2 regions of the Cobetia sp. 10Alg 146 genome follow, and region 1 is predicted to be linked to the other one. Evidence: predicted binding sites of a transcription regulator. Region 1 holds the regulator's gene; the other holds the start of a gene.
The links. Region 1 encodes FNR, which switches genes on or off when oxygen is low (the NO sensors DNR and NnrR bind a similar motif). Its sites were predicted from a motif close to TTGATNTANATCAA; they were not measured.
Positions count from the first base shown of each region.

Region 1 (12,121 bases):
GGCCGTCATTGTCACGCAGACACGACGGCCGTGATGGCCACTCTCAGTCTAGGCAGAGCTTCGGCTCAACTCAACGCTGAATATCCCCATCTCGCCGACACTCGCTCCGCCACGAAAGGCGCCCCGGCCAGCCAAGACTCCCGGGAGCGGGCTAGAGGGCTGCGGCCGCCATGGTGCCCTGCGCGATGGCGCGCTTGGCATCCAGCTCAGCGGCTTCATCGGCGCCACCGATGATGTGCAGCTCGATCCCTGCCGCCTCCAGGGGCGCCTTGAGCTCCAGCACCGACTCCTGGCCGGCACACAGCACGATACTGTCGAGCGCCAGATGCTGGACCTTGCCATCAATGCTGACGGTCATCCCCTCGGCATCGATGGACTGATAATCGCAGCCCGCCACCATCTTGACTCCGCGCTGCTTGAGGGTGGCCCGGTGCACCCAGCCGGTCGTCTTGCCCAGATGCTTGCCCGGCTTGGAGGTCTTGCGCTGCAGCAGCCATACCTCACGAGGGCTCTCGCCGGGCGTCGGTGTCTTGAGGCCGCCGGCGGTGCTGACCGAGAGATCCACCCCCCACTCCTCGCACCACAGCTCGCCATCCAGCGAGGGTGACGGCTCACGATGCGTCATCAACTCCGCCACATCGAACCCGATGCCTCCCGCACCGACCAGCGCCACACGTCGCCCCACTCGCTCCGGAGCACGAATCGCCTCGCCATAACTGAGCACCTGGCCACGCGAGATGCCCTCCTCGATACCGGGAATCGCGGGCGTACGCGCACGCACGCCACTGGCCAGGATCACGGCATCGAACGCTGCCAGCATCTCCGCGGTGGCACGCGTATTGAGCCGAACCTCGACACCATTGCGTGCCAGCGCCTCGTTGAAGTAGCGCAGCGTCTCGTCAAACTCCTCCTTGCCCGGAATGCGGCGCGCGAAATTGAACTGCCCGCCGACTTCCGCCTGCGCCTCGAACAGCACCACCTCATGACCACGCTCTGCCGCGGTGACGGCCGCCGACAGACCTGCTGGACCACCTCCTACAACGGCGACACGCCGCACGCGGCGGGCAGGCTCGATCACCATCTCGGTCTCGTGGCAGGCTCGCGGGTTGACCAGACACGAGGTCAGCTTCATCTGGAAGGTGTGATCAAGACACGCCTGGTTGCAGGCGATGCAGGTGTTGATGATCGCGGCATCATCCGCCTGCGCCTTGCTGACCCACGCCGGGTCAGCGAGGAACGGACGCGCCATCGACACCATGTCGGCATGCCCCTCCGCCAGTACCGACTCGGCCACGTCCGGCATGTTGATGCGATTGGTGGTGATCAGCGGCAGACTGAGCTCCGCCTTCATGCGCTGGGTCAGTCCGGTGAAGACGGCACGCGGCACACTGGTGACGATGGTGGGCACTCGTGCCTCATGCCAGCCGATCCCGGTATTGATGAGGCTGGCACCGGCCGCCTCGATGGCCTTGCCCAACGCGACCACCTCGCTCCAGGTGCTGCCCTCATCGACAAGATCCAGCATCGACAGCCGATAGATGATCAGGAAATCCTCACCCAGCGCCGCGCGGATGCCCGCGACGATCTCCACCGCCAGACGGATGCGATTCTCGAAGCTGCCACCGTATTCATCCTCACGCTGGTTGGTCCGTCGACAGATGAACTGGTTGATGAAGTACCCTTCGGACCCCATCACCTCGACACCGTCATAGCCCGCTTCGCGTGCCAGGGCGGCACAGCGCACATAATCCGCGATCTGGCCTTTCACTTCCTCGGTGCTCAGCGCCCGCGGCATGAAGGGGTTGATCGGGGCCTGAATGGCAGAAGGCGCGACCTGATCCGGAGAATAGGCATAGCGACCGGCATGCAGGATCTGCAGGCATATCCGCCCGTCCTCGGCATGCACGGCATCGGTCACTTCACGATGACGCTGCGCCTCCTGCGAGGTGGTCAGCTTGGCCGCCCCCTGCATGACCGCGCCCTCCGGGTTCGGGGCGATCCCTCCCGTGACGATCAGGGCGACACCATGACGGGCACGCTCGCGATAGAAGGCCGCCAGGCGCGTGAAGCCATTGGGAGCTTCCTCGAGCCCGGTATGCATCGACCCCATCAGCACGCGATTCTTCAGCGTGATGTGTCCCAGCTTCAGCGGACGGAAGATATTCGGATAGGCAGTCATGGCGCTTGCTCCTTGCCGTCGCACTGGCGTGGCCGTCAACCGGACCCCGGGACACCAGCACGCGGAACTCATCAGGTCGTCATTGTCATCTTGTTGCCTTGCGCTACTCGTGCACGTTGGCGGTAGACACGTCAGGGCGACGCACACCCAAGGCAAACAGTCGTATGAATCTCGATACGCTCAGTGTAGTGCATCATCGCTTGCACTCAATGCGCCTGGAGGACACATTGATATCCTTGCAGGACATGCCCTGAGCAATATCCGGCCGACGGCGAGCCTCGCGCTTGTCTCCCCGACCTCTCGACACGAGCCAGCCCCATGCAATTAGGAGAAGTCTCGGTCAGCCTGGCGCACCTCGTTGCACGTGCCCTGGACGCGCGCAACGTGCACGCCGAGCCCATCATGCAGCCCTACACGGGCTGGCCGCTGCCGGACGACGGAGATGCCCGGATCGGCATCGCTCGCTACATGCGTCTGGGCCACGCCGCCATCACTGCCAGCGGTGATGAACTGTTCGGCCTGGAGATGGCCGCTCAGATTCGCCCGGGAGACTTTCTGCTCCCCGGACTTGCGTGTGCCTGCGCCCCCACTCTGGCGGCAGGGCTGACGCTGCTGTGCGAGGCTGAGGCACTTTACAGCGACAACAGTCGTGGCCATGGCCATTTCGAGCGCCAGGCCACCGGCGGCTGGCTGAACTTCTACTCCCTCGCTCCCTACAATGCCTACAACCGCTTCGTGGTCGACAGCGTGCTGGGAGGCTGGTGGCATCTGGCTCGCCAGCTGAGCGGCGATGCCTTGAGCGATGCATCGCTCGAGATCGATTACACGATCCCCCGCTCGCCGGAGGACAGCTCTCCGCTCCCCCCCTCACCAGGCGATATGCATGAGCAGACGGAGAAGCGCTGGCGCTGGCGATATGCCCGACGCCTGGGCCTGCCTGCGAGCCAGTTGCACTTCGCGACAGGGCGCAATCGGCTGTGGCTGCCAGACAGGGTATTGAACGCCCCTACCGTGCAGGCAGCACCGGTCGCCTTTGCCCAGCTTCGTCAACAGATCACGGAGCGACTGGAGAGCCGTCAGGGCCCTCATGACACGCTGTCACGCACACGACGTGCCATTGCCATGCGGCTTTCGGGGCGCGCACCCGGACGCGACGAGATCGCAGCGGCCCTCAATCTGCACCCGCGCACCCTGGCCAGACGACTCGCCGCCGAAGGCTGGCACTACGAGGGGCTGCTGGATGACACACGCCGCGCGCTGGCCGAGCGTTATCTGCGCGACACCCATCTGAGCCTGAAGGAAATCAGCTGGGTACTGGGATTTGCCGGTCCGGAAAGCTTCCAGCACGCCTGCAAGCGCTGGCACGCCAAACCACCGGGCGCATGGCGCAGACAGCACCGCGCATCCAGCCGAACGGGTAGCTCACGGACCTGAAACACGAAGAAACGTCGAACGGGGGATGATGGGACGAGGGGACGATGGGACGTCCAGAAGGAAGGCATTAACGAGGAAGGCAACAACGAGCATCTTGCTGGCCAGAAACGCGAAAACCCGAGCACGAGGGCTCGGGTTTCACGAATTCTGTAGATCGAGTGGCGGACTGGACGGGACTCGAACCCGCGACCTCCGGCGTGACAGGCCGGCATTCTAACCAACTGAACTACCAGTCCACATTGGTGGGTGATACTGGATTCGAACCAGTGACCCCAAGCATGTGAAGCTTGTGCTCTAACCAACTGAGCTAATCACCCAACACAGACGATCCTTGCTGCAAGCAGCGGTGACATCGCGTCATTCTGAATGGCGGACTGGACGGGACTCGAACCCGCGACCTCCGGCGTGACAGGCCGGCATTCTAACCAACTGAACTACCAGTCCATTCAGAACAACTCAACATCGGGCGCATGACAAACGGTAGTGGCGGACTGGACGGGACTCGAACCCGCGACCTCCGGCGTGACAGGCCGGCATTCTAACCAACTGAACTACCAGTCCACTGCAACGTTTGCTTCTGCTGACGAACCAGGCCATTTAATCAAGTAACGCTTTGATAAGCAATAACTTTTTTCAAATGGTGGGTGGTACTGGGTTCGAACCAGTGACCCCCAGCTTGTAAGGCTGGTGCTCTACCAACTGAGCTAACCACCCCTGTCTCGTTGGCGCTGCATTCTACGGAATCCGCCCCATGAGTCAATACTTTTTTTACAGGAAGTTTCAGAATACTCCTCGACAGGGTCTTGATAAGACTGGATTTTCCCAGCACCACTCACCTGTAGCCCAGCAACCATCAGCATTGTGTCAACATTCTGACATCAGGATGCCACGAGGGAGAAAATTCGTGTCGCTCATGGATTGACACCCATCAGCGCAATGCAGGGTGTGCAAGGATCGCTGCCACCGCTGAGCGAATCAGTCCCTCACGCGTCTTGCCGCTCGCCTTGCGAGGCTTGAAATCATGCTCGCCATCCTCCAGCCAATGCAGGCTGATAGTGCATGGCAATCCGTAACCTTCGACTTCCTCGCGATGACCAAAGGGATCTCGCGTGCCCTGGCAGATCACGCCCGGGGCATCAATGGCCGCCAGATGCTCGGTTCGCAGCGTGTCCGGCTTGCCGGTCGGGTGAAAGGGATAGCCCAGCGCATACCAGCCCAGGGGCGACATTCGACGTGGGCCTGATGAGGGGGCTGGCATGCCTCGCCCCTCCAGCTCCTGCATCACATGCGAGGCCACGCGACTCCCCATGGACTTGCCACCAAGCAATACCGGGCATGTCGCCAGAGACGCCCTGGCGGCAAGACTGGCGGCCAGCGCCTCATGCCAGCGCGTCATTTCCTCGATCAGCCCGGGCAGCCGCGGCGGCGGACGACGGCGTGCCTCGCAGCGCATCTTGACGAGGTAGGCGAAGTCGAATCCCAGCCATGCCGCCCCCTGGTGTGCACAGGCCTTGCCGAACTGCTGATGGAAATCGGTCTCGCGTCCGGCGCCCGCCCCATGGGCATGCAGCAGAATCACCTGCCGAGGGCTGCCATGAATCTCCAGCGGACCGAACGAGGCCACCCAGCCTCGCCAGGGGCCGCGCGCCGCCAACGCCTCCTCTGACAGCTCCAGACGCTTTTCCAGCTCATCGGCGATGGCGTCAAAGGAAGCGACCTTGAAACCTTCCTCGGCGTAGGGGGTGGGAACGGCCGCCACATTGGACGCATCCCGATCTTCGTCCGATGATGAAGTGACAAGAGACACTCAGTGTCCTCCCTGGTAGCTGAAATGAATGCTGAATCGTCTCGTGAGTCGTGCTCTCTTCAGGAGAGCACATCGCTGTTCACTGCATGATGAGGTCATGACATGGGCACAGCACCTGATGGAGCAGGCGCCTCTCACGAGGTGATTCGCCAATTTGGCACGACGGCCATTCTTTCAGGCGCCGTCAGTCTATTGCTGGCGGCATGGCTGACCGCCGTGCAGTTGTGGCCAACCCTGGCCCCGCCCATCGCCTGGCTGAGCCATGGCCGTCTCGCCATTGTGCAACAGCATCTGCTGCTCTTCGGCCTCGGCGGCTCGGCATTGATTGCCAGCCTGTATTCACTGGTCAATCATGACACGCAAGCCCGGCCAGGCCAGCGGCGTCTCCAGCGGTTCACGCTGCAGGCCTGGCAGACGATTCTCGTGCTTGGCAGCATATCGATTGCCGCGGGCTTCGCGTCGGGGCATGGCCAATCCGAATATCCCTGGCCACTCAACCTGCTGATGCTGGCAGTGTGGATCGCGGTCGCGTGGCTCTTCCATGTCAACTGGAAGGCAGGACCGACAGCGCGCCTGCCCGTGGCTGGCTGGTGCTTCATTGGCTGTCTGGTGATGATACTGATGCAGCATACCCTGCTGTCACTGGCGGTGCCCCTGGGCCCGCTGACATCGTTACCCATGTTCTCAGGCAGTCTGGACGCGCTGCTGCAGAGCTGGCAGAAGGGAATGCTGCCCGGCGGCATGCTGGCACTGGGCTTCATTGCCATGGCGTATCAGGCACTCTCGGGACTGACCCGCCAGCCCCTTCACTCTCACCGTCTGGCCATCATCAGCTTCTGGCTGCTGGTATTGCTGCTGCCCTGGAGCGGCGCGGCGCTGCTGCATGCCAGCGCCCTGCCCCAGTGGAGCCAGGCGCTGGGAATGGCGATGGGGCTCCTGCTGCTGGCGCCGGGACTGGCCATTCCTCTCAACGGCCTGCTGACCCTCAAGGCGGACTGGCCCTCCCTGCGCCATCATCCTCAGACCTGCCTGCTCGGCGCGGCCCTGCTCTTTCTGGCCATCAGCGTGATGGAGCATGTGGCACTGTCCATCGCCCCGCTCAACGACATGACCTTCAGCGCCGCCGGCAGCCTCTCGCCGGCCGGCACACTGGGCGTCATCGGTCTGGTCAGCGTGCTCATGCTCTACCGTCTGCGGCTGCCTGAAGCACCCTCGGCGCTGATCATGACCCACGCCTGGCTGGCCATCGCCGGCACGTTGCTCTGCATCGCTGCCAGCTGGACCACCACCCTGCTGCAAGGCAGCCTGTGGCATGCCGTAGACGCAGAGGGACAACCGCTGCACTCCCTCGCCGACGTCCTGGCGGTGGCTCGCCCGCCGATGCTGATGACGCTGGCGGGGCTGAGTTGCTGGGCACTCGGCCTGCTGCTGATGGCAGCGTATCTCCTGCGCGCCTCCCGCCGTCCCATCACGCGCCCCTCTACCCAGCGCGCTCATCACCACATCGGGGATTCACACGCTCGGGGGAGGACACCGGCATGAGACACGTACTGCTCGAACGGCATCCGGGCCTGATGGCCGCGCTCTGCGTGATGGCGGCAAGTGTCGGCGCGCTGGCCCAGTTGCTGCCTCTGGGGTTTCAGGAGGCAGGGCAAGAAGTGACACCGCTGGATGCGCTGGCGCTGGAGGGACAGCGCCTTTACCTGCGGGAAGGCTGCCAACAATGCCATACCCGAATGGTGCGGGATCTACCGGGAGACCAGGCACGCCATGCAAGCCGGGACGCCGCCTCCCGCCACCTCATGGAGCGACCGGCCCTGTGGGGCAACGCTCGTCATGGCCCTGACCTGAGCCGCCTCCCGGCGGAACATGATGAGGCCTGGCAACGCCTGCACCTGTACTCGCCGCGCCACAAGGTGGCGGATTCCAGCATGCCGGCCTACCCCTGGCTGTTCGAGCACGCCCTGAGCGGCGAGGGTGTCGCCGAGCGAATGCGGGCCCTGCAGGCGCTTGGCGTGCCCTACCGAGACGACGAGATCCTCGCGGCGCCCGCCCGGGTACGCGGCAAGGCCGAGGCGACCGCTCTGCTGGCCTATCTTCAACAGACGGATCCCCTTCGGCACTCATCCGCGACAGCACCCGACCCGACAGGGGAGACACTCGCCACACTGACACTGACGACAGGAGCTGCACCATGAACCTGCTGGCAAACGTCGATCTGCCACTGTTCTGGCAAGCATGGATCAGCATGCTCACGCTGGGCAGCCTGGCCTTCTGCACGCTGTTGCTTGTCGGGCTTCGCTCGCGCAGCACCTCACCCGATGATGACCTGCAGGGAGATGGGCCAGGCGACGAACACCGCATTGACGGCACCCCTCAGCCGGACAGACCGCTGCCGCTGGTCTGGAGTCTGCTGTTTCTGCTCACGCTGCTGGTCAGCATGGGGCAGATCGTCATGTCCTTGAGTGGATGATGTCACCTGGCTCTCCCGAGGCGGATGAGGCAGGGCGTCGCAACCTGCCCCTTCGGGAGGTTCTGCGTCTAGAGTCATGCAGGACATCACGACACAATCAGAATTATCTAATATAATGCGCGCGATTCACGGAGCACTTCACATCCCGCCCCACAGGACGGGAACCCGTTCTGGGAAGTGCGCCTGACAGGTATCATTGACGGACAGCACCGACAGGCAGCAGCGACTCAGTCCATGAGGATGCTGCCTCTCCGTACAGGACCATGGAATCGCCCTGTACCAGGTGTCGCACCCGGACACCCCCACCCGAAACCCGCTCCCCACGAGTTTCGGCGTAATGCCCCAGGAGAGTCACCATGACGGCCCAGACAACGGCATCCCATCGATTGCGTGCGCATGAAGCACGCTGTCAGACCTGCTCGCTCAGCTCACTGTGTCTGCCGCTGGCACTGAACATGGAAGCCATCGACCAGTTCGACTCCATCATTCGGCGCCGCGCGCCGCTCAGAAAGGGCGAGGTTCTCTTCACCCAGGGCGAGCCCTTCGACTGCGTCTTCACGGTGCGCTCGGGCAGCCTGAAACAGATCAACACCGAGAACAGTGGCACGGAGCAGCTCACCGGTTTCTTCCTGCCCAGCGAGCTGGCTGGACTGGATGCCATCGACAGCAATGCCTACCCCGGCAGCGCCGTGGCACTCGAGACCACGACCGTGTGCGAGATTCCCTTCGATCGCCTCGATGCGCTTTCCGCCCAACTGCCGGAACTGCGCACCCAGCTGTTCAAGAGCCTGAGCAAGGAGCTGCATGAGGATCGTCGGATGATGATGCTGCTGTCGCGCAAGACGGCAGATGAGCGCCTGGCCAGCTTCCTGGTCAACCTCTCTCAGCGCTTCCGTCGCCGCGGCTATTCGCCATACAGTTTCCGTCTTTCCATGTCCCGCGCCGACATCGGCAATTACCTGGGACTGGCCGTGGAAACCATCAGCCGTATCCTGACGCGTTTCCAGGCTCAGGGGCTGGTGGATATCCAGGCCCGCGAGGTCCATATCCTGCACCTGGATGGCCTGATCGAGCTGGCAGAAGGAGAGTGTCAGGGCGGTCGCTGAACGCCCGTGATGCCATCTCTCTCACCACGAAGGCCCGCCACATCCTCATGTGGCGGGCCTTCGTGTGTTCCAGACAGCGCCAGGCGGCTCGGAGACGCTCAGCGATTCTGCAGACGGTTGTAATCCAGCAACCCGGCCTCGACGGGACGATCCGCATAATTGGCACGCAGCACGCTGTCCGAGAACTGCCAGAAGCGTGGGTCGGTGCGCCGCACTCCGATATCGGCCATCAGCTGTCGATAGTCCGCCTCATCCTTGAGCACGGCGACCCGCCGTGCCAATCCCTGCAGCGACTCGGGTGTCAGATGCCAGAAGGCATTCGGATAATCCCCGGCCACGCCGCGCAGCACATCCAGCGTATCGCGCTCAGAACGCCGATTGGCTTCCTCGTCGAACAGACTGGTGATGTTGGCATGAGCCGAGTTGCGCAGCACGCTGAACAACTGTGGGTGCTCGCTTCCCTCCCGTTCCAGCGCAATGATGGTGACTTCCGGCAGCAGGCTGGCCGCCAGACCACTCACCTCGCTCAAGGCCTTCAATTCGCGGCGCACGGCATCATCCTCCAGCGTCTCCAGGCTACGCTCGTGGACAAGTTCCGGCGCCAGGCGCTCGCGCAGGCGGCGCATCAGCCCAATGCGCGCCTTCTCCGGTGAGGAAAGCTCTCCCGGTGTCCAGACGATATCGCTCGGGGCATCAAACTGGGGCGGCTTCTTGAACAGCAGCTTTTCCAGCCCCGAATCCACATCCTGATACCAGCTGTCATGCACTGCCTGACGCTCGCCGGCAGGCAGAAGCGCCAGCAGGTTGTTCTCGCCTTCCATGCGCAGGAAGTCCATGTACAGGCGCGTGGTCAGCTGGTGGCCGAGGTTGCCATAGACATCGAAGCCGGCCACCAGCAGGTAATGGATGCGCTCAAGCATCGGGTAATCGATCACCCAGGCCGTCTTGGGCACATTGCCGACCAGCCCTTTCATCACGGCAGCGTTGTCGAAGTGACGATAGACCGTCAGGGCGGCATTGGGGTTGTGATCGCCACCCTCGCCCCCTTGCCAGCCGCTGCCGTCCCACAACAGCTGCATGTCGAGACGCAGATTGCCGTCCTCGTAGGCCTGCATCATCAGCTTTTGCTTGGCCTGCAGATAGGCCTGCTGCTTGCGCTCGAACTTGATCCACGAGGAGATGGGCAATGCATTGCTGCTCTGCTCGGCAGGCAGGCTGAGATTCTCGCCCTCCCGTGCCAGGGTGCGCTCGACCTGCGGCAGGCTGAACAGTGATGGATCGGTGAAACTGACCCAGAAGTGGTCATTGATGACGTCCACGGCCACCTGGCCACGACAGACCGGCCCCTTGATGAAGCCCATGATGGTGTTCTGCGATTCATCCAGCATGAAGCGGTAACGTGACTCGGCAGGGATCGCCTCGAACGTCAGGAAGGGATTGGACGCCGTCTTGAGGTCATAGCCAGGCAGGTCATCCACCGTATAGTCCGGCGCGAGGAACAGCGACTGCCAGCGCTCCAGGCGCGCGTCACTCAGCGAATAGGGCAGATGATTCTTGGCCAGGATCGTCGAGCGCTCCTGCCATAGACGGTAATAGACGCGAGGACGCCCGGCCTCGTCATGCGGCATGACGTCACGACCATCTCCGGGATAGGCGGCGTAGGGAGCGTCATAGGGGCGGCGCGAGGAGATACGCTGGATGGGCTCGCCGGGCGGCGTACTGGAGCGCACCAGCGAGAAGAAGATCGGCCGGCCATTGGCTCCCTTCGCTTCCGGGAAATACAGGTGGGTCAGGAAGAGGTGCTCGTAGATGTAGCGACTCATCAGACGCTGCTTGAGGCTGTCACCATTGAGGAAGGCTTCCACCTGCTGAATCCGTGGCACCAGGGCCTCAGACACCGGGCGCACCTTGGTCATCGGGGAGCCCTGCGCCAACCAGTTGACCAGCGTACGGTGCTCCTCATCACTGATCTGCGGCAGCGCATACGGCATGCCCCAGTCCGGGTGATCTTCCGCGAAGGCATCATAGCGCTCGATGGGCGCGCACACCTGACTGCGATTGAGCGACAGATCGAAGCGGTCTTCCGGCAGCAGGCCTTCCTCCGTCACCGGCAGGGGTTGCTTGCGCTTCTGGCTCAGCGAGCGGAACAGCACACTGCCTTCCAGATTGGCGAGCGCCGAGTCGTTGCGCTCGTTGAGCACCGGCGAGAAGTTCATGTCACGCCATTCAGCGGTGCTGTCGGCATCCTCGAACAGACGCGTCAGATTGGCCGCCAGCAAGCGGGTGCCGTCATAGACAGGAGCGGGATTGATACCGCGGTCGATCCCGGCCGCCGAGGACATCTTGAGCTGGCACGGGGCGTCATAGCAGCCATGGCAGACCACGCAACGCGTCTCGAGGATCGGCTTGACCTCATCTTCCCAATGCCTCCCCGCCAGACTATCGCCGGACACGACGCGATCGCGTGGCTCGGGCGTCCCGAAACGCGCATCCAGCTGATGCACGGTGACGGCGCTACATCCTCCCAGCAACAGGATGACGAGGATGCTCCAGCGCCAGCGCGGGGTATGCCACAGGCGTCGAAGGGAGTTCAGCATGCAAGGCTCCATAAGCAGAATACGAGACCGATGGACGGATCGGCCATGAGGCAGGCGGGGCCCGCTGCACACTGCTTCGACAGAGCACAGAAGACATGACAGGCACACAGTATGCCACGAGCAGAATAGCGTCTTTCAGAGGGTTTTCGCGCTCCCGGTCAAATTCTCGAGCCGCGGTGCATCCACCTTCACGCCGGCGACGTAAGACTCAATGACCCGGCAACGAGACCTGACTGGCCGGGTGGATATCTGCATCGAACCTTGCTCAACAACCAGAAAAAACGGGCTCGCCCGAAAGGAAACCATCATGACCATGAAGAAGACCGTGACTGCCGCCACCTTTGCCGCTGCTGCCGCTGCACTGTTCTCCACCGCCGCCCTGACCTCCATGTCCGTGCAGGCGGCTGACAACGCCGTGAAGTGCTCCGGGATCAACTCCTGCAAGGGCACCTCCGAGTGCGCCACCGCCACCAGCGCCTGCAAGGGCCACAATGCCTGCAAGGGTCAGGGCTGGTCCTACACCGC
Region 1 covers NZ_JARWKT010000006.1:113,795-125,915, reverse strand. Annotated here, with positions in the region: gene QD172_RS12180 (NADPH-dependent 2,4-dienoyl-CoA reductase) at 152-2,179, opposite strand; gene QD172_RS12175 (AraC family transcriptional regulator) at 2,498-3,613, shown strand; tRNA gene QD172_RS12170 (tRNA-Asp) at 3,773-3,849, opposite strand; tRNA gene QD172_RS12165 (tRNA-Val) at 3,854-3,930, opposite strand; tRNA gene QD172_RS12160 (tRNA-Asp) at 3,981-4,057, opposite strand; tRNA gene QD172_RS12155 (tRNA-Asp) at 4,098-4,174, opposite strand; tRNA gene QD172_RS12150 (tRNA-Val) at 4,252-4,327, opposite strand; gene QD172_RS12145 (alpha/beta family hydrolase) at 4,542-5,420, opposite strand; gene QD172_RS12140 (cbb3-type cytochrome c oxidase subunit I) at 5,523-6,962, shown strand; gene QD172_RS12135 (cbb3-type cytochrome c oxidase subunit II) at 6,959-7,618, shown strand; gene QD172_RS12130 (hypothetical protein) at 7,615-7,893, shown strand; gene fnr (fumarate/nitrate reduction transcriptional regulator Fnr) at 8,250-8,999, shown strand; gene QD172_RS12120 (fatty acid cis/trans isomerase) at 9,098-11,596, opposite strand; gene QD172_RS12115 (hypothetical protein) at 11,904-12,121, shown strand, end outside.

Region 2 (12,121 bases), on a different contig from region 1:
CTGCTTGTGCCATTCAAACTTCTTGAACGGCTCGTCGATCGGCGTCTCGGCCAGGTGATTGGTGTAGTTGCTCATCACCTTCTGGGACAGGCCAAGAACCACTTCCAGCACGTTGCGCTTGGTGTAGCCGGCATCGAGGAAGGTCTGCACGGTGGCGTCATCGACGAAACCACGCTCACGCACCACGGCCAGCGTGAAGGTGCGCAGGGCTTCCAGGCGCTCGGTCGGCAGCGGCGTCTCGTTGCGCAGCGCCTCGGTGATGGCGTCATCCACCTTCATCGCCTTGGCGATACCGGTGTGTGCCGGCACGCAATAGTGACAGTTGTGCTCGACATTGATGGTCTGCCACACCACGGTGGTCTCTTCATCATTGAAGCTGCTGTCGAGGAACAGCTGGTGCAGTACCTGATAGCCTTCCAGCAGGCCCGGCGCCTCTGCCATCACGGCGTGCAGACCCGGCACCATGCCGAAGGCCTTGACGGACTTGTCGAGCAGCGGCTTGCTGTCCTGCGGGGCGGTATCGGCAGTGTGCAGCGTGAAATCGGTCATGATGACTCCTTCAATATGATGGACGAGATGAGCGCAATGGCAGGGCTGGGGAGGCGTCGTGAACGTCGTCGCTACCCATGATGATGAGCAATTGCTCAAAAAAAGACCTGCTCATGCGCTTCACTACGTTGTCGTGGGACACACTAGCTGGATTTGAGCGGTCATTCAAGTTAAAATTGAGTACTCACTCAATACCTTGCTCCTCGGGATCAGCCTGCCCTCCACACTGTGTGGAGTCAGGCGACACTCGCGAGCCCCATCGTCAGGACAGCCATGCCACGCGCGACCTTGCACAACCGCCAGGACTCCCTCGACCGGGCGCTGAATCTCTTCTGGCAGAAGGGCTTTCATGCCACTTCGCTGAAGGACATCGAGCGCGCGCTCGACATGCGTCCCGGCAGCATCTACGCCACCTTCGGCAGCAAGGATGGCCTCTTCCAGGAAGCGCTGGAGTGCTACTCCGCGCGCAGCCTGCGCGAGATGGAAAGCCTGATGGCCAGCCACGACTCGCCCTTGACCGCCCTCGCCGCCTACATCCGCAAGCTCGGCGGACTGCGTGACAGCGAAGTCCCGTCACGCGCCTGCATGCTGGCCAAGAGCCTGCTGGAACTCGGTGAGCGCGAACAGGCCGCCCGCGACAAGGTCGAGACACTGCTCGCCGGCATGGAAGCCCGCTTCCGCCAGGCCTTCGCGGACGCCCGCGACGCCGGTGAACTCCTCGACCCCGAGCGCCCCGCGCACCAACCGGAACGTCTCGGTCGCCGCCTGCAGGCCGAAGTCATGGGCCTGCGCGCCTACGCCCAGCGTGAAGGCGAAAGCGACGCCGTCCGCCAGCTCGCCGAAGACATCGCCCAGGATATCGAGGCGCTGAAGGTCAACAACACGCATTGAGCCATGAGCGGAGCAATGGCTCGCGGCTCTCTCTGACTCGGCGCTTCGCCTCACATGCTGCTAGAATCACCGCCCGCTTGTCTCGACAGCGCCTGCACCTGATGCTCCGTCCCCTGCTCCCACACCAGCCGATATGACTGCCATGCCGATGACACCGATTGACCGCACCTTCTCCGTCGCGCCGATGATGGAATGGACGACCCGTGACTACCGCGCCTTCGCGCGCGTGTTGAGCCGTCGTACGCTGCTGTACACGGAGATGGTGACCACCGGGGCATTGCTGTTCAATCCGGACCGCGCGCGCTTCCTCGGTCACGACGAGACGGAGCACCCGCTGGCGTTGCAGCTGGGTGGCAGTGACCCGCAGGCGCTGGCCGAGTGTGCGGCGATCGCCGAGAGCTGGGGCTATGACGAGGTGAACCTGAATGTGGGCTGCCCGAGCGATCGCGTGCAGAACAACATGATCGGTGCCTGTCTGATGGGCCATCCGGAGCTGGTGGCCAAATGCGTGGCGGCGATGCAGGCGCAGGTGAAGATTCCGGTGACGGTGAAGTGCCGCATCGGGATCGATGATCAGGATGAGGACGCCGATCTCGAGCGCTTCATCAGCACCGTGGCCGATGCCGGCTGCGAGACCTTCAGCGTGCATGCACGCAAGGCGTGGCTGCAGGGCCTGTCGCCGAAGGAGAACCGCGATGTGCCGCCGCTGAACTACGGCCGCGTGCACCGCCTCAAGCAGGCGCACCCGTCCTTGCATATCGGCATCAACGGCGGCCTCAAGCAGATGGGTGAGCTGCACGAGCAGCTGGAGCATGTCGACAGCGTGATGGTCGGCCGTGAGGCGTACCACAACCCCTGGTTGCTGGCGACGGTGGACAGCGAGCTGTACGGCGAGGCCGAGAATCCGCACACCAGCCGCCACGATGCGCTGCGTGCCTTCCGCCCCTACATCGAGAAGCGTCTCGCCGAGGGCGTGCGCCTCAATCACATCAGCCGCCATCTGCTGGGGCTGTTCCAGGGACAGCCGGGCGGACGCCAGTTCCGCCGCCATGTATCCGAGAACGCCCACAAGCCGGGCGCGGGCATCGAGGTGATCGATGACGCCATGGCGCGCGTGCCGGAGCACCAGCCCGAGACACAGGTCGAACAGGCCTGATCCGGCAGCCTCTGCCCCTTTCCTCAGGAACGCAGCATTTCCAGAAGACCGTCCACTGACACCCGGCCCATGTGCCGGGTGTCGTCGTTCTGGCATTCCCATGTTCTCGATGTCCCCAACGAGCCGTCGAGCCATCGATCCAGCGACCGGCAGCCCCTATCGGGAAAGGCGCGATGACAGAACATTCACAGATGCCGAAACATGCAACCCTGCGTCGCTATATAAGCTGATAACTCCTTTAATACCAATGACATGCATGACTTTCGTTTGATTGTCTGACAAGGGCGTCTCGCGCAGAATGACTGACCATGCGGACAACAACAGGTCACGTCATCGTCACGTCGTGCTGACGTGTTGACGGCCATACAACGGCTCCGTCACCGGCTTCCCCCACAGACCTGTGGACCGGTCCATGCAGTCCCCCATCACGGACTGCGCTGCTCATGCTGACACATCCTTCGAGGTTCCATGTCCACATCCTCCCCCTCCGGAGCCAACAGCCGTGAGCTGTTCGGGCACCCGGCCGGACTCTATCTGCTGTTCTCCACGGAACTGTGGGAACGCTTCTCCTACTACGCCATGCGCGCCCTGCTGGTGCTCTATCTCACCGATGCCGTCACCAGCGGCGGGCTGGGCTGGAATCAGGGCGATGCCCTGCAGCTGTATGGCATCTTCACGGGGCTGGTATACATCACGCCGATGTTCGGCGGCGCACTGGCGGACAACTGGCTGGGCGCACGCCGCGCGATTCTGATCGGGGGTCTGATCATGGCGGCCGGCCAGTTCGTGCTGGCCGTGCCACCGGACATGAGTGGTCTGGATGCCGAGATGCTGCTGTACGTCGGTCTCGGCCTGCTGATCGTCGGCAACGGCCTGTTCAAGCCCAACATCTCGACGATGGTCGGCGATCTCTATCCACAGGGCGATCACCGTCGTGATGGCGCCTTCACCATCTTCTACATGGGCATCAACCTCGGTGCGCTGCTGTCGGGTATCGTCGCGGGCTCCATGGCCGAAGGCTATGGCTGGAACGCCGGCTTCCTGGTGGCGGGTATCGGCATGCTGCTGGCGGTCGCCATCCAGCTGATCTTCGCGCCTCGCCATCTGGGCGAGCTCGGTGTGGAGCCCAGCGCCAGACGCGAGGCACGCCTGAGCAAGAGGAGCACCACCAGGACACCGCTGAGCCGCGAGGAGCGCGATCGCATCAAGGTCATCCTGGTGCTGGGTCTGTTCACCATCCTGTTCTGGGCCGGTTTCGAGCAGGGCGGCGGCCTGATGGCACTGTACGCGCAGGACTACACCGACCGCATGCTGATGGGCTTTGAAGTCCCGGCGGCCTGGTTCCAGTCGCTCAACCCGCTGTTCATCATCCTGCTCTCGCCACTGCTGGCGGGACTGTGGACACGCATGAATGATCGCGAGCCCAGCTCGCCGGTCAAGTTCGCCTTCGGCCTGATCGCCCTCGGCATCGGCTTCGTGTGCATGATCGGCGCGGTGCTGGAACAGAAAGCCGCGGGCAGCGCCTCGATGATGTGGCTGGTCGGTGCCTTCTTCTTCCACACCCTGGGCGAGCTGTGCCTGTCGCCGGTGGGCCTGTCGATGGTCACCAAGCTGTCGCCGGTTCGCATGGGCGCGCTGATGATGGGCGCCTGGTTCGCCTTCGTGGCACTGGCCAACTACCTGGCCGGGATGATCGGCTCGCTGGTCGGCGAAGCCGGCGCCATGAGCGTGTTCGGTGGCATCGCCATCACGGGCGTGCTCGGCGGCCTGCTGTTGCTGGTGTTCGCCGGCAAGCTGGTCGACTGGATGCACGGCGCGGAATCGCGTCATGACGGCCCGCTCGAGACCCAGACCAGCCACGGCTGATCTCGCAGTCGTCGTCATCTTCACTGCCGACGACGACACGACAGGCTGCTGCAACAACGCAAACGCCCCGCTCATTGAGCGGGGCGTTTGCGTTGTCACTACCAGCAACAGGGCCATAAAGTGGCCTGAAGTGAAACAAACCGCCTAGATGGAGTCCGGCACGAACAGCTGCTGGAAGTTGTCGACGGCGCTCTCGGCATCATCGATCGCATGGAAGCGCGCCACGTGATAGAGCGCCTCGCCCTCGTTGGCCAGCGGCAGATTGGCCATGCCGATGATGATGCCATCCGCCGGCGACAGCACCTCGCTTTCGCTGTTGCCGAAGGGGTCGGCGACGATGCCCAGCACCTGATGCTTCTCGACGCGGTCTCCCAGGCCCACGCGGCTCTGGACGATGCCATCGATGGAGGCGCGCGCCCAGCTGGAGCCGTTGGACATCTCCACCGCGCGGGAGCTGGGCTTGCGGTCGCGGTCCTTGGCCAGCATACCGATGGAGCGCATCACGCGCTTCACGCCGCTGACCCCCGGACGAATCGCCCACTCATCGAAGCGCAGCGCCTCGCCGGCCTCATAGGTGATGACCGGCACGCCACGGCCACTGGCATAGGCGCGCAGGCTGCCTTCACGCAGCTCGGCGTTCAGCAGTACCGGTGCACCGAAGGCATCCGCCATCTGGCGCGTGGCGTCGCTGCCGCTCATGGTGGCGCGAATCTGCGGCAGGTTGGTGCGGTGGATCGCGCCGGTGTGCAGGTCGATGATGTGGGTGGCCTGGTCGGCGATCTGCTCACGGAACAGCGCCGCCACCCGCGAGCCCAGCGAACCGCTCTCGCTGCCCGGGAAGCAGCGGTTGAGGTCCCGGCGGTCCGGCAGGTAGCGCGTGTGCTGCACGAAGCCGAAGACGTTGACGATGGGCACCGCGATCAAGGTGCCACGCAGACGCGCGAGGCTGGAACTCTTGAGCAGGCGACGCACGATCTCGACACCGTTGATCTCGTCGCCATGGATGGCACCGCACACCAGCAGCACCGGGCCGGGCTGACGGCCATGCACCACCTCGACGGGGATGTGCAACGGCGCGTGGGTGTAGAGCTTGGCGACAGGCACATCGACCTGGGCCCGCGTTCCCGGCGCGATGCGGGTACCGCTGATTTCAAATGGAGCGCGTGACATCGCCACCTCAGAGATTGTTCGACCAACGAGCGACAGGCGTCGTGACAGCTCCTGCCAGATCAGGCTGCTCGCCCAGTGTCTCGAAAGAAAACACTGTGCGACATGCGCCTTTTAGCGCATTGGTGCGTCAAGGGAAAGACTTCATTGCAGCGTGTCGGGATGAAGACCGGACGGAATTGTTCAACAATGGCATGACGCCGACGGCGTGACGACACCTGACCACGACATGGCGAGCACGATATGACGGGAGCGACATGGCGAGAATGACACGCCTCGGCCTCGTCCTGACTGCCACTGACAAGAGCTGCCCGTGACCGATCTTCTCGACTCTCTGCTGACCCTGCCCGATTACTCCGCCCTGGCCTGGAGCGTGATCGTCTTCTCGACCTACCTGACCGGCATCTCCAAGGGCGGCTTCGCCGGCGGGTTCGGCTCGCTTTCCGTGCCGCTGATGGCGCTCGCCATCGGTCCGCTGGAAGCGGCTGGCATCCTGCTGCCGCTGTTGATCGTGATGGACTTTCTCAGCGCTCGCGCCTGGTGGGGCAAGCAGCTGTGGTCGGAGGTGCGCATCATCCTGCCCAGCGCCGCCATCGGCATCGCGGTGGGCGTGGTGCTGTTCGATGAGCTGAACGAGAACATGATTCGTGGCTTGCTGGGCGTCATCTCGCTGCTGTTCGCCGCCTACATGCTGTTCAAGCCCACCGCGAGGAATCCGCTGCCGCGCTGGCTGGCCATTCCTGCCGGTGCCACGGCCGGCTTCACCAGTTTCTTCGCCCACGCCGGCGCCCCGCCCTACAACCTGTACATGATTCCGCGTCAGCATCCCAAGGAGACCTTCATCGCCACCACGGTGATCATCTTCGCAGGCATGAATCTGATGAAGCTGGGCCCCTACGTGGCGCTGGGCGAGGTCAACCTCACCAGTCTGTCCACCTCGCTGCTGCTGGTGCCGGTGGCCTGGGCAGGTGTCAGGAGCGGCCTGTGGCTGCAATCCCGCGTCAACGAGAAGCTGTTCTTCCGCCTGATCATCCTCGCGATGGCGCTGGTCGGCGTGCAGCTGATCTACAAGGCCTGGGGCTGATCTCCGCGCGCCATCACGCCTGGCGACCTCTGCCGCCAGCCAGCATGACCTTCTGGGCCATGCTTTCAGACAGACATTCGAGAATGATCGGGGCAACGTCATGACACCGCAGATCCACTACTACCACGCACATCTCTACTACACCGATGAGCAGAGCCTGGCCGCCGCTCGCGAGCTGGCGGCCCAGGCCGAGCAGCACTTCCCGCTGCGCGTCGGTCGCTTCCATGAGCAGCCGGTAGGCCCGCACCCGCTGTGGAGCTGTCAGCTGTCCTTCGCTCACGAAGACTTCGGGCGCATCATCCCGTGGCTGGCGCTCAATCGCGGCACGCTGGACATCTTCGTGCATGCCGGCACCGGTGATGATCTCTTCGATCACACCCAGGGCGTGATGTGGCTGGGCAGCTCCCACCCGCTGAATCTGCACGTCTTCGGCGATGAGTGAGGCTCGGACGTCGCCCGACACGCTATCATCGCCTTGCCGCCTTCGCCTTACCCACTGACTCAAGGATGACCCCATGACTCGACTGCGCCGCCTATCCCCTCGTGCCGCCCTGCTGGGCGTGATCGCCTCTGGCCTGCTGCTGGCCGGCTGTGACGACAATGAGGTCGGGGATGTCTCGCTGGGCCTGTTCACCACCAAGGACATCAAGATAGAGAGCCTGATCGACCCCAAGGTGCCGGGCGTGACCTGTCACCTGAGCAACATCGAGGCGAATCTCGATTTCTCCGATCCCTCCGACATGAGCATCGCCTGCCGCCAGACCGGCCCGATCACCCCGGCGATGCTCGCCGACATCGACACCTCCAAGAGTGGCGAGGAGGTCTATCGCAAGTCCAAGAGCGTGCTGCTCAAGAGCCTCAAGATCCGGCGTATTCTGGACCGTGACTCACAGAGCCTGCTCTACATCGCCTACAGCACCAAGGAAACCAGCGGCAGCTTCAAGCATGCGCTGAGCAGCGTGCCGCTATGGGGCAGCGAGGCCTGGCAGGCACCGGCAGCGCAGTGAGCCGCCCGGGCGCCTGAATCAAGCCCCGATTGATCAAGCGCTGATTCATCAAGTGCTGACTCATCAAGCGAAAGCTTCATCATCATCCCTTGAAGTTGTGGGGTGTCGCTCCAAGGTCTTGTTCAACGGCTAGCCAGCCGGATTTTCATTCGCATGAGGCAAAGGAGTGACACACGATGTCGAGCCCGGAGCACAAGCAGAAGATCTGGAAGCTGATCAAGGATGTGAAGGTCGGCATGTTGGTGACGCAGGGTGACGGCATGCCACATGCCCGCCCGATGCATCTGGTGCAGGATGACTACGACGGCACCCTGTGGTTCTTCACGCGAGCCAGTGCCGAGAAGGTGTTTGAAGCAAAGAAGGACAGCGAGGTCTGCCTGAGCTTTTCCGATCAGGATGATGGCGTCTATGTGTCGCTGAGCGGTCATGCCAATCTGCACCGCGATCAGGGCCTGATCGACAAGTTCTGGAATCCGTTCGTGGCCGCCTGGTTCCCGGAAGGCAAGGATGACCCCGATGTCACTCTGCTGGAGGTCAAGGTGCAATCCGGTGAGCACTGGAAGGCCAAGGAGAGCAAGGCGTATCAACTCTATGAGATTGCGCGCGCCAACCTCGACAAGGACCACACCCCGGACATGGGCGAGAACGAGAAATTCGGCACGGTATGAGCAGAAGCCCGAACTCGTCATGGAGAGCTCCTTGGAGTGACCGCGTGAGAGTTGACGCACACGGCCATGCCAGACACGACAACGCCAGCCCGAGGGCTGGCGTTGTCGTATCTGGAGTCCTGCCGATTCCTGAAGATCTGCCGTCGGTGGAGAGGGGTCAAGTTCAGGACAGTGAACGCCTCAGGCCTTCATGTCGAGCACGATGCGCCCCTCGATCTTGCCGTCGATCATGCGTCCGAAGATGTCGTTGATATCCTCGAGCCTGCCGGTCTGCACGGTGGCCGCGACCTTGCCTTCCGCGGCGAAGTCCAGCGCCTCCTGCAGGTCCTGACGCGTGCCGACGATGGAGCCACGCACCGTGATGCCGTTGAGCACCGTGGAGAAGATCGGCAGCGGGAAGTCACCCGGCGGCAGGCCGTTGAGCACCAGGGTACCGCCACGGCGTAGCATGTTCTGGGCCTGATCGAAGGCCTTGGGCGATACCGCCGTCACCAGTGCGCCGTGCGCGCCGCCGATCTCGCGCTTGATGACGGCTGCCGGATCTTCCTTCATGGCATTCACGGTCACGGTGGCCCCCAGACGGCGGGCCAGATCCAGCTTGGCATCATCCACGTCCACCGCCGCCACGTTCAGGCCCATGGCGCGGGCGTACTGCACCGCCATGTGACCCAACCCGCCGATCCCCGAGATCACCACCCACTGACCGGGACGGGTGTCGGTCATCTTGAGCCCCTTGTAGACCGTGACCCCGGCACACAGCACCGGCGCGATCTCCACGAAGCCCACGCTGTCCGGCAGACGCCCCACGTAGCCGGCATCCGCCAGCGTGTACTGGGCAAAGCCGCCATTCACCGAATAGCCGGTGTTCTGCTGGCTCTCGCACAGCGTCTCCCAACCGCCCAGACAGTGCTCGCAATGGCCACAGGCCGAGTAGAGCCAAGGCACCCCGACCCGGTCGCCTTCCTTGACGTGGGTTACACCCTCGCCCACCGCCGCGATGATGCCGACGCCCTCATGGCCGGGAATGAACGGCGGGTTGGGCTTCACCGGCCAGTCACCATGCGCGGCGTGCAGGTCGGTGTGACAGACCCCGGAGGCGGCGACCTCGACCAGAATCTCGCCACGCCCCGGTCGCGGTACCGCGACTTCCTCGATCACCAGCGGTGCACCGAATTCACGTACCACGGCGGCTTTCATGCTGTTATCCATGATGGACTCCTCATTCATTGTCGAAAGACGAACCTTGGAAAGGCGAGCCAGAGATCAGGCGGAGAGTGCGATCCCGTCCGGTCGTGAGCGAGGGCCAGTGTTCGCGCACGCCCCGGACCTGCCTCTTCATTGAAACCAGACGCGGTGCTCCCTGCCCTGCGCCAGATCAAGCAAGTCGGATCTGGCGCGGGCATCGAGAGGAATTCCTCGAGGAGGCATCGCGGGAGGTGGATTCAGCGCCACTAGCCTCGGTGGCGCTGACGGTCAGGCCTAGAAGAAGCCGAGCGGATTGATGTCGTAGCTGACCAGCAGGTTCTTGGTCTGCTGGTAGTGTTCCAGTGCCATCTTGTGGGTCTCGCGACCGACACCGGATTTCTTGTAGCCACCGAAGGCGGCATGGGCGGGATACTGGTGGTAGCAGTTGGTCCACACGCGACCGGCCTGGATACCGCGCCCCATGCGGAAGGCGACGTTCATGTCGCGACTCCAGACACCGGCGCCGAGACCGAATTCGGTATCATTGGCGATGGCCAGCGCCTCGGCCTCGTCACGGAAGGTGGTGACGGCGACCACCGGCCCGAAGATCTCCTCCTGGAAGACACGCATGGCGTTGTTGCCCTTCAGCAGGGTCGGCTGGATGTAATAGCCATTGGCCAGCTCGTTCTCCAGCTGCTCGCTGCTGCCGCCGGTGAGCACCTCGGCACCCTCCTCACGGGCGATATCCATGTAGGACATGATCTTGTCGAACTGCTCGCGGGAGGCCTGGGCGCCGACCTGCACGTCGGTATCCAGCGGATTGCCGCGCTTGATGGTCTTCACGCGCTCCATCACACGGGCCATGAAGTCGTCGTAGATGCTTTCCTGGATCAGGGCGCGTGACGGGCAGGTGCACACCTCGCCCTGATTGAAGAACGCCAGCACCAGCCCTTCGGCAGCCTTGTCGATGAACTCGGGCTCGGCATTCATGATGTCGGCGAAGTAGATGTTGGGGGACTTGCCGCCCAGCTCCACCGTGGAGGGAATGATGGTCTCCGCGGCGCACTTGAGGATGTGCGAGCCCACGGGGGTGGAGCCGGTGAAAGCGATCTTGGCGATGCGCTTGCTGGTCGCCAGTGCCTGTCCGGCCTCGGCGCCATAGCCGTTGACGATGTTGAGCACCCCTGCCGGCAGCAGGTCATTGATCAGCTCCGCCAGCACCAGGATTGAGGCCGGGGTCTGTTCCGCCGGCTTGAGCACCACGCAGTTGCCCGCCGCCAGCGCCGGGCCGAGCTTCCAGGCCGCCATCAGGATCGGGAAGTTCCACGGGATGATCTGTCCCACCACCCCCAGCGGCTCGTGGAAGTGATAGGAGACGGTATTGGCATCGATGTCCGCCGCGGTGCCTTCCTGGGAGCGCAGGCAACCGGCGAAGTAGCGGAAGTGATCCGCCGCCAGCGGGATATCGGCGTTCAGCGTCTCGCGCACCGCCTTGCCGTTGTCCCAGGTCTCGGCGACCGCCAGCATCTCGAGATTCTGCTCGATGCGATCCGCGATCCTGAGCAGGATGTTGGAACGCTCCTGCACCGAGGTCTTGCCCCAGGCGGGGGCTGCCTTGTGGGCGGCGTCCAGCGCGAGATCGATATCTTCCGCACTCGAGCGCGGGATACGGCAGAACACCTCGCCCGTCACCGGGCTGACATTGTCGAAATATTCCCCCTTGGCCGGCTCGACGAAACGCCCGCCGATGTAATTGCCGTAGGTGTCCTTGAACGTGACCAGCGCGTCGGCGCTGCCCGGGGAGGCGTAGATCATGGCGAACTCCTGTGGGTCGGATTCACGAGTGGCGCTCGTGATCGACGACCTGTTGTTGTAAGTCACGTGGACAGGAGATGGCGCTCCTGTCCCTCGCCTGACCGTCAACGACTGCATCAATGACTGCATCAATGACTGCATCAATGACTGCATCAAGAACTGCTTGATCAGGCGACCCTCACAGTCTTGTTCACTTGTGGCATTCGCGACATGCGCCCATGGGCGGAAACCGTCTCATCCCTTGGGAGGAGAAAAGGGAGAGACCCGGCAGGCAAGAAAGATGGGACAGGAAGACAGAGGAAGAAAGGAAAGACAGGCCATACCGCGAAGGCCGCAAGGCACGACACCACGCCATGACGTTATGCTCAGGGTAGCTATTGTCAGCAAGGTCATGATCAGGAAAGCCATGGCCTGGAACGTCATGACCAGAACATCGCCCGCCAACGACCGGCCAGGAGCCTTCATGTACCGTCTGCTGATCGCGGATGACCATCCGCTGTTCCGTGATGCCATCAGTCGTACCCTGAATCTGGCCGTCGCTGACGGCTCTACGCCAGAATACGAGCTGCTGCAGGCCGCCAGTCTCGAGGAAGCGCTCAGCGTGATCGCTCATCATGCTGACAGTCTCGACCTGCTGCTGCTGGATCTCGACCTGCCCGACAGCCACGACCTGGAAGGCCTGGCGCGCCTGCGCGAGGAGGCAGACTGGCTGCCGGTGGCGATTCTCTCCGCC
Region 2 covers NZ_JARWKT010000009.1:92,405-104,525, reverse strand. Annotated here, with positions in the region: gene QD172_RS15000 (carboxymuconolactone decarboxylase family protein) at 1-549, opposite strand, end outside; gene QD172_RS14995 (TetR/AcrR family transcriptional regulator) at 823-1,440, shown strand; gene dusA (tRNA dihydrouridine(20/20a) synthase DusA) at 1,589-2,596, shown strand; gene QD172_RS14985 (peptide MFS transporter) at 3,065-4,462, shown strand; gene QD172_RS14980 (succinylglutamate desuccinylase/aspartoacylase family protein) at 4,607-5,632, opposite strand; gene QD172_RS14975 (sulfite exporter TauE/SafE family protein) at 5,943-6,713, shown strand; gene QD172_RS14970 (DOPA 4,5-dioxygenase family protein) at 6,814-7,155, shown strand; gene QD172_RS14965 (CreA family protein) at 7,229-7,720, shown strand; gene QD172_RS14960 (pyridoxamine 5'-phosphate oxidase family protein) at 7,897-8,388, shown strand; gene adhP (alcohol dehydrogenase AdhP) at 8,569-9,597, opposite strand; gene QD172_RS14950 (aldehyde dehydrogenase) at 9,868-11,388, opposite strand; gene QD172_RS14945 (response regulator transcription factor) at 11,852-12,121, shown strand, end outside.
Region 2: adhP (alcohol dehydrogenase AdhP) is a predicted target of FNR. The motif match lies at 9,754-9,767, and genes of this name have one in related genera.